2 regions of the Arthrobacter sp. NPDC058097 genome follow, and region 1 is predicted to be linked to the other one. Evidence: riboswitches for the same ligand, from Rfam matches in the RefSeq annotation. Region 1 holds a riboswitch; the other holds the start of a gene.
What was found. A riboswitch is a leader RNA that binds a small molecule or an ion and turns the genes downstream of it on or off. The one in region 1 is predicted to bind S-adenosylmethionine.
Positions count from the first base shown of each region.

Region 2: linked by a shared signal. The riboswitch ahead of ACFVTE_RS06595 (LLM class flavin-dependent oxidoreductase) and the one ahead of ACFVTE_RS05495 (aminotransferase class V-fold PLP-dependent enzyme) in region 1 are both predicted to bind S-adenosylmethionine.

Region 1 is NZ_JBHVSZ010000002.1:344,827-350,565, forward strand. Features, by position in the region: gene ACFVTE_RS05490 (class I SAM-dependent methyltransferase) at 1-103, opposite strand, end outside; gene ACFVTE_RS05495 (aminotransferase class V-fold PLP-dependent enzyme) at 188-1,606, opposite strand; SAM riboswitch class IV at 1,641-1,754, opposite strand; gene hisN (histidinol-phosphatase) at 1,935-2,747, opposite strand; gene ACFVTE_RS05505 (ribosome small subunit-dependent GTPase A) at 2,814-3,929, opposite strand; gene aroA (3-phosphoshikimate 1-carboxyvinyltransferase) at 3,913-5,334, opposite strand; gene ACFVTE_RS05515 (DoxX family protein) at 5,341-5,739, opposite strand, start outside.
Region 2 is NZ_JBHVSZ010000003.1:20,576-26,314, forward strand. Features, by position in the region: gene ACFVTE_RS06590 (NtaA/DmoA family FMN-dependent monooxygenase) at 1-1,409, opposite strand, end outside; gene ACFVTE_RS06595 (LLM class flavin-dependent oxidoreductase) at 1,423-2,529, opposite strand; SAM riboswitch class IV at 2,565-2,674, opposite strand; gene ACFVTE_RS06600 (LLM class flavin-dependent oxidoreductase) at 2,888-4,069, shown strand; gene ACFVTE_RS06605 (rhodanese-like domain-containing protein) at 4,111-4,488, shown strand; gene ACFVTE_RS06610 (MFS transporter) at 4,388-5,739, opposite strand, start outside.

The sequences.
Region 1 (5,739 bases):
GGTAGCCGGGACGGACGCGGTGGTAGTGCTCGCCGCCGTCCTGGAAGCTCTGCCCGAGCTCCTGCCGCCGCCCGTGATGAAGTTTGGGACCGCCCCGTGCCACGCACAGTCTCCTTAGCCCGACGTCGAAAATTACGTTTCGAATTTACCGTACGGAGGCCGTTGGAAGGGGAGCGTCGGGTGGCGCTTAATCCTGCGAGCAGGGTGCGGCGCCGGCGGTGCCCGGGGTGTTCGGCGCCCACTCAGGGTAGGTGCGGGTGTCGTTCGCCGGAACCCAGCGTCCGGCGTCCACCACATAGTCCCAGCCCAGCCCGGAGCGGCGGAGCTCCTCGATGCCGGCGAGCAGCCGCTGGGCATCCTCGAGCCGCGACCCCACGCCGAAGCTGGCGCGCAGGGATCCGGACGGCAGGCCGAGGCGCTTCAGCAGCGGGTGGGCGCAGAAGCGGCCGTCGCGCAGGCCCACGCCGTGTTCGGCCGACAGGTAGGCGGCCACCAGCCCGGCGTCGTAACCCTCAACGGAGAAGTTGACCACGCCGATGGCGTCGTCGGGGTCGCTGTCCTCGAAGATCTGGTGGACGGTGACGCCGTCGATCCTGCGCAGCCCCTCGACGAGGAAGGACCGGATGGCAGCCTCATGGGCGTGCCAGCTCTGCGGATCCAGGGCGGCGATGACCTGGGTCGCCCGGGCCAGGGTGGCTGCGCCGAGCACGTTGGGTGAGCCGCCCTCGTGGCGGGCGGGGCCGGTGGCCCAGCTGACGCCGTCCAGCCGGGCCTCGCTGACGGCGCCGCCGCCGGCAAGGTGGGGGGTGCCGGCGTCGAGCCAGTCGGGGCGGCCGATCAGCACGCCGGCCCCGAAGGGGGCGTAGAGCTTGTGGCCGGAGAAGGCGAGGTAGTCGACGTCGTCCGCGGCGATGTTGACGCGGCGGTGCGGCGCGAGCTGGGCGGCGTCTACCACGATCCGTGCGCCGTATTCATGGGCCAGTGCAGCGAGGCGCCGGATGGGAAGAATTTCGCCGGTGACGTTGGACGCGCCGGTGACGGCAAGGAGGCTGACGTCGCCGTGCTCAAGTTCGGTGCGCAGGCTGCCGATGGTGGCTTCCAGTGTTTCCGAGGCCACCACGCTGCGGTGCGGCACTCCCTGCCACGGCAGCAGGTTGGCGTGGTGCTCGATGTCCAGGTACAGCACCTCACCGGTGTGGTGGTGGTCCTGCACGGGCAGGCAGCCGGCCAGGAGGTTGAGGGAATCGGTGGTGTTCCGGGTGAAGATCACGGCGTCATCGGCGCGGCCGCCCACGAACTCCCGCACGATGTCGCGCGCGTTCTCGTACACGGAGGTGCTGATCTGGGAGGCGTAGCCGGCGCCACGGTGCACGCTCGCGTAGTACGGAAGGATCTCGTTGAGATAGGCAGACACCACGGACAGTGCGGGCGCGGAGGCGCCGTAGTCGAGGTTGGCGTAGCGGACGTGGCCACCCTGGATCAGCGGAGCCTGGATTTCCGCGCCGGTAACAGCGGCCAGGGGACGGCCGGCGGCGGCAAATCGGCCGTCCAGCAGGGCCGCGTCCGCGGCAGAAGACTCGATGGAAGAAATGATTGCAGTCGTCATGGGACCTCACTGAGAAAGGACCCCGTGTGACGGGGATCCGCGCTTGCCGGGTCCGTTCCGGATCGGCCTGGTCGTCACCCGGGGCACCCCACCGCGAATGGAGGGTTGCCGGCCAGCTAACCGGGGTTTAGCGCTGGCACTCGTGACCTGTAACGAGACTAGGACATCCGGAGGGGCGATGAAAAAGCCGGTCCGGAATGTTAAGCGGATTATTACGAAGCCCTGATATCGGGCGTTCGGCCGAATAAACGACGGCGGCCGCCACCAAAAGGGGGCGACCGCCGTCGTAATATTCAGCGCCAGGGCACCGGGTCAGCTCAGAGGAAAGCTAGAGCAAATCGTCCAGCTGTGGGTTCAGCCGCTTCAGGACTTCCGAGTGCAGGATCGAGTTGGTGGCCAGGGCGTTGCCGCCGAACGGGCCGTCCGTGCCTTCGAGGGAGGTGAAACGGCCGCCGGCCTCCGTGACGATCGGCACCAGCGCCGCCATGTCATAGAGGTTCAGCTCCGGTTCGCAGGCGATGTCCACCGCGCCTTCGGCCACCATGCAGTAGGACCAGAAATCGCCGAAGGCGCGGGTGCGCCACACATCCTCGGTGAGCTGGAGGAACTCATCGAGATTGCCGCGGTCCTTCCAGCCGCCGAGGCTGGAGTAGGACAGCGAGGCGTCGGCGAGGCTGGACACATTGGATACCTTGAGCCGGGTTGCCGAGGCCAGGGACCGGCCCGAATAGGCGCCGGCGCCCTTGGCCGCCCACCAGCGCTTGCCGAGCGCCGGGGCGCTGACCACGCCCACGACAGGCTCGCCCTCGTCGACGAGGGCGATCAGCGTGGCCCACACCGGCACCCCGCGGACAAAGTTCTTGGTGCCGTCGATGGGGTCGATGATCCAGCGGCGGGAACCATGGCCGGAACTTCCGAACTCCTCACCGAGCACGGCGTCGCGGGGACGGGAGCGGGACAGCTGGCCTCGGATGGACTCCTCGGCGGCCTTGTCCGCATCGGTGACCGGCGTCAGATCAGGCTTCGTCTCGATCTGGAGGTCCAGCGCCTTGAACCGGCTCATGGTCTGGTCGTCCACGGAATCGGCCAACACATGGGCCAGACGCAGGTCATCGTTGTACGTTGAAGCGGGTTGGGTCATGGTTCCAAACTACCCTCAAAGGCCCGGCGGGGCGGGGAGGCAGCCGCCGGGCTGCGCCGCGGAAGGCTAGCTGACGCTGCCGAGTTCCTTGGTTTCCTGGCCTTCCGCGCGCGGGTCGGTGCCCAGCAAACGGCGCAGCGACGCGAGCCTGGCCGCTCCCGTGGGGCCGGCGTGGCCGGCCGCGACCCAGGCATCCACGCCGCAGTTGACGGCGGTGGCGTCGTGCTTGCAGCCGCGTTCGCAGGCCTCGGTGCCCGGCTCAAGGTCGGGGAAGGAATGCAGGATCCGGTCCGGGTCCACGTGGGCCAGCCCGAAGGAACGGATGCCCGGCGTGTCGATGATCCAGCTCCCGGCGGGGGCGTCAGCGAGCTTGAGGGCGAGGGCCGACGACGACGTGTGCCGTCCGCGGCCGGTCACCGCGTTGACGCCGCCGGTGGCGCGTTCGGCACCGGTCAGCGCGTTGACCATGGTGGATTTTCCGACGCCGGAATGGCCCAGCATCACTGTCACCTTGCCGTCCAGGTGGGCGCGGAGTTCGGACACGGCGGCCACGTCGAGCCGGGCGGAGAGGCCGTCGTCGGACCGGGCGTCGATGCCGGACGCGTCGGAATCGGCGGTGCGGCTGATGATGACCGGGAAGTCGAGGTGGCGGTAGTTGCCCAGCAGCTCGGTGGGGTCCTTGACATCCGCCTTGGTGACCAGCAGCAGCGGCTCGATCCCGGCGTCGTAGGCCGCCACCAGCGCCCGGTCGATGAAGCCGGTACGGGGTTCGGGGTTGGCGGCAGCGACCACCACCACCAGCTGGTCCGCGTTGGCCACAACGGCGCGTTCCACCGGATCGGTGTCGTCGGCGCTGCGGCGCAGCAGGGTCTTGCGGTCCTGGATTTTCACGAGCCGGGCGAGGGTGTCCGGCGCGCCGGACACGTCGCCCACGAGTGACACGAAGTCGCCGGCGACTACGGGGGAGCGGCGCAGTTCCCGGGCGCGGGCGGCAATGACCGTCCGCTCATGCCCTGAGTCCTCGCCCACGACTGCCGTGTAACGCCCCCGGTCAACGGTGATGATCCGGCCGGTGACGGCGTCCTCATGGCTGGGGCGGTCCTTCGTCCGGGGCCGGGAGCCCTTCTTGTTCGGCCGGATCCGGACGTCGGACTCGTCCCAGGAATCAGTGCTGCGTGCCACCGCTGGTCCCCGCGGTGTTGGTCACTGCTGTGTTTGCATCAGCACCTTTTGTAACTGAACCGGTCCGCTGGCTGAGCATGTCCGCCCACAGCTTGGGGAAGTCCGGCATCGTCTTGGACGTGGTGGCGATGTCCTGCACTTCCACGCCCCTGACCGCCAGGCCGAGGATGGCCCCGGCGGTGGCCATCCGGTGGTCTGCGTAGCTGTGAACCACACCGGCGTGCAGTTCCGCGGGCCGGATGATGAGTCCGTCTGCCGTTTCCTCGGCATCGCCGCCGAGGCGGTTGATCTCGGTGACGAGCGCCGCGAGGCGGTCCGTCTCGTGTCCGCGGAGATGGGCGATGCCGCTCAGCCGCGAGGGACCGGAGGCCAGCGCACAGAGGGCGGCGACGGTCGGCGCCAGTTCGCTGGTTTCGGCGAAGTCCGAGCCTTTGATTTCACTGCCGCCGGTCACCGTCAGGGTGCCGTCCCGCAGCGTGACGGCAGCCCCCATGTCGCTGAGGATGCTGCGCCACATGTCACCCACCTGCGTGGTGTGCTCCGGCCAGTCCGGGATGCGCACCGTGCCGCCGGTGGCCAGCGCGGCCGCCAGGAACGGGCCGGCGTTGGACAGGTCCTGCTCGATCCGCTGGTCGAAGGCACGGATCGGGCCGGGGCTCACAATCCAGTGGTTGGGCGTGGAGTCATCCACCACCACGCCCGCGCCGCGCAGCGTGGCGATGGTCATGTTGATGTGGTCCAGGCTCGGCACGGTGCTGCCGGAGTGCTCCAGATGCAGGCCCTCCGTGAACCGCGCCCCCACCAGCAGCAGGGCGGAGACGAACTGGGAGGAGGCGCTGGCGTCAATGACGAGGTGGCCGCCGCGGACCTGCCCGGTGCCTTCAACGCGGAAGGGAAGCGAAGCGGGCGTTCCGCCCTCCTCACCGGTGACGGTGACGCCGAGGCTTGCAAGGGCCTCGATGATGGTGCCCATGGGGCGCTCCCGGGCGTGGGGATCGCCGTCGAAAAGGGTGGCGCCGCTGCGGAGCGCCGCCAGCGGAGGAACAAACCTCATGACGGTCCCGGCCAGGCCGCAGTCGATGGCGACGTCGGCACCGCCGGCGTTGGCCGGAACCGGCGTCACCTCCAGGTCCGGGCCGAAGGCGCCGTCGCCCGGCACCTCCCGGATGTCCGCGCCAAGCTGGCGCAGGGCGGCGATCATCAGCGCCGAGTCGCGGGAATGCAGCGGCGCCCGGAGCCGGGACGGCCCGTCGGCCAGCGCGGCAAGCACCAGGTACCTGTTGGTCAGCGACTTGGAGCCCGGCACGCGGACTGTGGCGTCGACCGGCCGCTCCGCAAACGGCGCGGGCCAGTGCGGAGCAGCGCCGGAGTTATCAGCGGACGCGCCCATGGGTGCTGCTGTCATTCCTGCTTATGCCCCCACCGCGTGGTCAACAGCCCTGCGGACTGCCTTGTCGGCTTTGCGGACGGCTTTGTCGGCGCTGTGCAGCTTCTTGCCCGTGCTCTTGCGTGCGTCGGCGGCGAGGTGGCTGGCAGTTTTCCGGGCGTCAGCGGCGAGGTGCTCTGCGCGCCACGCAAGGCTCGGCTTGCCGGCCGTGTCCACGGAGGCGAGGAGCACACCGCCGGTGAGGGTGATGTTCTTGAGCAGCTGGTTGCGGCGGGCTTCCCGGCCCTCCTTGGTGCTGATGTCGGCGCTGCGCCATTCCACGAAGGCGTTCAGTGCCGAGATGACCGCCAGCACAGAGGCCGCCAGGCGCGCGGACTTGCCGAGCGCGAAGAGGACGCCGGCGCCCACCTGCGTGCCGCCGAG
Region 2 (5,739 bases), on a different contig from region 1:
TCCTCGTTCTCGGTGGTGGTCACCGAAGCGAGCGAGCCGCTGCGGTGTGACAGCGGGGCGCGGAGCCCCAGGTTTTCGCGAAGCGTGGTGCCTTCGTATTCGGTCCGGTAGACGCCGCGGTCCTGGAGCCTGGGGACGAGCTCGTTGACGATGTCGTCGAGGCCGGAGGGGACGATCCACGGTGTGATGTTGAAACCGTCAACGGCACCGGCGTGGGCGTATTCGGCGAGCAGGTCGGCGACGTCGTCGAAGGAGCCCACGAGCCCCCGTCCGTTGAGCTGGGCGCGGCCGGAGACGAACTGCCTGATGGACTGCCCCTTCTCCCTGGCCTCAGCCCGCCACTCCGCGGCAAGCTGCCGGGCGTTCTTTCCGTGGAACGCGTTGCCGCGGGTGGGGTCGGTGACGTCCACGACGGGGTCAACGTCGGGAAGAGGGCCGTCGGGGTCGTATTCGCTGAGGGTGCGCCCCCAGAACTGCTCAAGGAACGCGATGGCGGTCTGCGGCCCCACCTGCCGTTCGCGGACCCACTGGTGCTTTTCCTCCGCTTCCTTGGCGGTGGGTGCCAGGATGAACTCCTGCCCCGGAAAGATCTTCACGTCATCCGCCGGCCGGCCCGCCTTCAGTGTGCGGGCCACAATGTCCTCGCGGAACTTCTTGGCCTCCTCCAGCCCGGCATGCCGGGAGAAGATGACGTCCGCGTTGCGGACCGCGAAGTCGCGCCCGTCCGGGGAGTCGCCCGCTTGGAACAGGACCGGATGGTGCTGGTTGGAGCGCGGGAGGCGGCCCGTGATTTCGACGTCGAAGCTCGTGTCTTTGCGGCGGACGGGGGTGATGCCGTCCTCGGCCAGCCACCGGCGGGAGCCCCGGGACCCGGCGATTGCGCCGTCAGCCCAGGAATCCCAGATCGCTTTGGCGGTCTGGACGAATGCTTCTGCCCGGATGTAGCGGTCCTCGTGAGCCAGGAAGCCGCCGCGCCGGAAGTTGGCGCCGGTCCAGGCGTTGTCCGTGGTCACGATGTTCCATGCGGCCCGGCCGCCGGAGAGGAGGTCCAGGCTGGACAGCCGGTGAGCCAGGTCCGCGGGATCGTTGTACGTGGTGTTCTGGGTGGCCACCAGTCCGATGTTGGTGGTCACGGCAGCCAGGGCGGCGAGCGCCGTCTGTGCGTCCGGCCGGCCGGCGACGTCGAGCTCGTGGATCCGGCCCAGGTGTTCGCGGAGCCGCAGCCCTTCGCCGAGGAAGAAGGCGGTGAACAGCCCCCGTTCTGCGGTCTGTGCCACCCGGCGGAAGGATTCGAAGTCAGTCTGGGATCCGCTCTCTGGATCACGCCAGACTGTGGTGTGGTTGACGCCCTGGAAGAAGACGCCGAACTGGATCTGGCCGTTGCCGGCCGTGCGCGGGGATGAGCTCACGGGTCTGGCCTCTCTAGAGGGCCGCGGCAGCGGCGTAGCGGTTGGCGGGGCGGGGCAGGCCGAACGATTCACGCAACGTGCCGCCCGGGGCGGGGCTGGACAGCAGACCGGTCCGGCGCAGTTCCGGCAGCACCAGGGCAGCCAGCTCCGGCAGGTCGGTGTCCAGCACACCGGGGCGAATCCGGACACCGTCGCCCTGCTGGAACAGCCCGGCCAGGAGCTCCACCAGTCCGGCAGCGTTTCCCACGTAGCGGGCACCGCCGTCCCACTTCCCGTGCGCGTCCAGCTCGGCCAGCCGGTCGGCTGCCCGCTGGCCGCGGGCGTCGAGGACCACGTCCAGTTCCAGGAGCGTGCGCGGGGCACCGGCATTCCGTGCAGCCTCCGCTGCTTGCGCAAGTTCCTCGGGCGTGGCCGCGCTGACCAGTGCGACGTCGGCCTCGACGGCGGGCAGGAGCGCCGCCGGGGCGAACACGGGCAGCTGCCCCTGGAAGGGGCGCGGAATGATGGACGGGCCCTTCACGGAAAAGCGGCTGCCCTCGAAGTCCGCGTAGTGCAGCTTGCCGGCGTCGAGGTAGCGGCCGGTGGCGGCGTCCCTGATCACCGCGTCGTCTTCCCACGAGTCCCACAGCCGCCGCGCGCTCTCGACAACGTCCGCCGCCTCCGTGCCGGCCTCTTCGGCAGCAAGCAGGTCACGGCCCACCGATCGTGCTTCCTGCAGCGTGTTCTCCGCGCTGACGAGCCACCCTGCCCGGCCGCGGGAGGAGTAGTCCAGGCTCGCCAGCTGGGTGGCCACGTGGAAGGGCTCCGTGTAGACCACGCCTGCCTCGGGCACCAGGCCGATCGACCGCGTCACCGGGGAGGCGAAGGCCGCCCGCTGCACCGCGTCGATCCGCCCCGCGATTCCGGTGGCCCCGGTGTCGGTGGTCCGTGAGTCGTGGAAGGTGGCGAGGTGGAAGCCGGCGATGTCCGCTGCCTGGACGGTTTCCCGGATGCGGGCGCCGGTCAGCAATGCGCCGGGCTCGTGCGCGGCAAACCGCCAGGCTGCCGGGTGGGCGCCGTCGCCGTCGAGCTCGATGCCGAGCACAGCGGGCCGGTTTTTGGGTGTGGGTAGTGAAGGCATGGTTCCCTCTTTTAGGGGCCGCGGACGGCCGTCTCGACATTCACTTGCCGCAAGTGCGGCCAGGTCTGTTTCCGGAGCACCCCGCCATCAAATGCCTGAGGGTTGCCGCAGCACGAGCCGGTCCTTGGCGTGCTGACTCTGGACCTAGATGTTGAATCTAGGAGGGCCGCCCGGACATTTCCAAACCGCCTGTCGCAGGGTGTTAATTCCGGAAATGGGGCGTCAAGCGGCGGCGCATTCCGTCATGCGCGGCCGTCGTATGTGACGGATTTTGGGCTCCGGTTGCCCCCGGTTTCCGGACGTTGAGGACGGTGACGGAGGAGTTTGGCGGGCGACGGCGTCTCCGTAGTGTGCTGCCATGCCCAAGCCTTCAGCCGTTCCCCTCTCGGTCCTCGATCTCAGCCCCGTCTCCGCCGGCCAGACGGCGACGGACGCACTGCGGAACAGCATTGCGCTGGCTGTCTCGGCGGAGGCGCTGGGGTACAGCCGCTACTGGCTGGCCGAACACCACCTGAGTCCCGGCGTGGCCGGCTCCGCCCCGCACGTCCTGTCCGCGCTCATCGCCGCGGCCACCAGCACCATCCGGGTGGGAACGGCGGCAACCATCCTGGGGAACTACCGGCCGGTTCAGATCGCGGAAAACATCGGGACGCTGTCCGCCCTCTATCCGGGACGCGTTGACCTCGGTTTCGGCCGGTCGGGCGTGCCCAAGGCCCCGGCGGAAGGAGAGGCCCCAGGGGCTGGTGTGCCGGCAGACGCTTCGCCGGGTGCCTCCGGCAGACTTTCCGGCAGCCCCGCCGGCAACCGTGTGGTGGACGGTCTGGTGGTCCCGGCCCCGCGGCCGCTCTTCGGCAGGAAGTTCCCCGAGCGCTTCCAGGTCCAGGCCGATCTGCTGGGGCGGGTACCCGGCGATGCGGACAACTTCGAAAGCGACGTCCAGGACGTCATCGCGTTCTTCGCCGGCGAATACCGCGCTGCCCACGGCACGGAGGTCACCGTACACCCCGCACAGGGCCACGCCCCCGGGTTCTGGATCCACGGGTCGAGCGCCGGCCCCAGTGCCCGGCTCGCCGGAAAGCTCGGCCTGCCGTTCGGAGCCAACTATCACGTGGCGCCCGCGGCGGTCCTGGAGTCGGTTGGCGAATACCGCTCGCACTTCAAGCCGTCCACCACCCTGGCTGAGCCGTACGTGGCTGTTTCTGCCGACGTCGTGGTGGCCGAGACCGAATCCCGGGCCGGAACCATCGCCGCCGGGTACGCGGACTGGGTCCACAGCATCAGGACCGGCCACGGCGCCATTCCCTACCCCGCGCCGGAGGACGCCGCCCGCTGGCCGGAACTGGAACCGGACGACGCGGACCTCATCCAGGACAGGCTGGACACCCGGTTCGTGGGCGACCCCCGTCAGGTGGCGGAGGGGCTCCGCACCCTGCAGCGCGTCACCGGAGCCAATGAGCTGCTGGTCACCACCATCACCCACCGCCAGGCCGACCGGATCCGCTCCCAGGAGCTGCTCGCGCAGGCCTGGGGACTCACCTGACATCCCACTGCAAGATCAAACAACACCCGAAGGAGCACCACATGAGCACCGAACAAACCACGGACGATCCGCAGCTGGTCAGCGCCGAGGAAGCCGCCCGGCTTATCGGCGAAGGGGCCCTCCTGATCGACGTCCGCAGCCGCAAGGGCCGGGCCAGCACCGGCGCTGTTCCGGGCGCCGTAGTGGTGGACCGCGAGAACGTGGCCCAGGGCTTTGGGCCCGAGTCCCCCGCCCGCCTCGACGGCGTGACCGGAACGGACCAGCAGATTGTGGTCTTCTGCGGCTCGGTCAACGGCTCGCGTCCCGTGGCGGAGAAGCTCAGGCTGCTGGGCTACTCCCGTGCAGTGCATGTCGACGGCGGGTTCCCGGCACTGCGCGACGCCGGGGTTTCCCAGCACGGGGCTGACGGCGGACGTTGAGGAACCGGCTCAGGTTCAGCAAGCGGCCGTCTAACGGGAGTTCGCCAGCGCCTGGTCCGCCGCGTGTCCAGCCAGCTCCGGCTCCTCCGACGCCATTGCGGTTGCGGCGGCGCACCACCGCTGTGCGGATCCAGTCGAGGCTGCCGGCGGCGATGGCAGCGGCCGTCAGGGCCGAACACAGAAGAATGCCGTGGTGGAACGCGGCACGGTAGCCGCCGTCCGCCGCTACAGATCTGGTGACGCCGGCAAACCCGGACCCTGCGTGCAGGAACAGCCCGGCCACGGCCGCCGAACACAGCGCCGCCGAGAAGCGCTGGCTCAGCTGGTAGAAGCCGGCCGCCACCCCGGCCGTTCCCGCCGGAGCATGCCCCAGTGTCAGGGCCTGGTTGGGCGCCACCACGAGGCCGGTCGCGACTCCCTGCAGCAGGCCTATTGCGGCAACCGCCAAGGCGCCCGCGGAGTGGTCCAGATGCTGCACGGCAACGTCCTTGGCGATCAGGGTGCCGAGGCTGGCGGCCAGGGCAAAGACGATGCCGGCCCGGCCAAACCTGGCGACGAACCGCCAGCTGGACCCGGAGGCCAGCAGCATGCCGGCGGCCTGCGGTGCCAGGATGCCCGCCGCGGCCAGCGGAGGGAGGCCGCTTCCGGACAGGAAATAGAAGGCGGTGACCGCGGACATCGCCGCACCCACGCCGAACTGGCAGAGCGCCACGACGGTCCCCAGCACGTAGCCCGTCGATCGGGCCAGTCCGGCGCTGAGCAGGGGCGTCCGCCCCCGCCGGTGGTACAGCAGCTCCCAGCCCGCAAAGCACAGGAGAACCGCTGCTCCCCCGGCCAGCCAGGCCGGGGTCGAGTCAGGCGTGCCGTAAACCGTAGGGACAAGGAAGGCCACCACCACCGCGCCGAGCAGCAGGGCACCTACCCCGTCGACGGAGGCAGACCGGGCACTGTGGTCCCGGCCGGGACGTGCCGGGAGGAACCGGAACGCCAGCGGCACCAGGAGCACCACCAGCGGGACGTTCATGAGGAAGAGCACCCGCCAGCCGGCAGAGTCCCCGGCGGCGGAGAGAATCAGGCCGCCGGCGAGGGGACCGCACACGGCGGCGAAGCCCCCTGCCGCAGCGTAATAGCCCAGCGCCTTGGCCCGCCGGGTCCCGGAAAACAGGTCCTGCAGAAGCCCGAGGACCTGCGGGTTCAATGTCCCGGCGCCAAGCCCCTGCAGCAACCGGGCGACGATCACCAGAGCCGGAT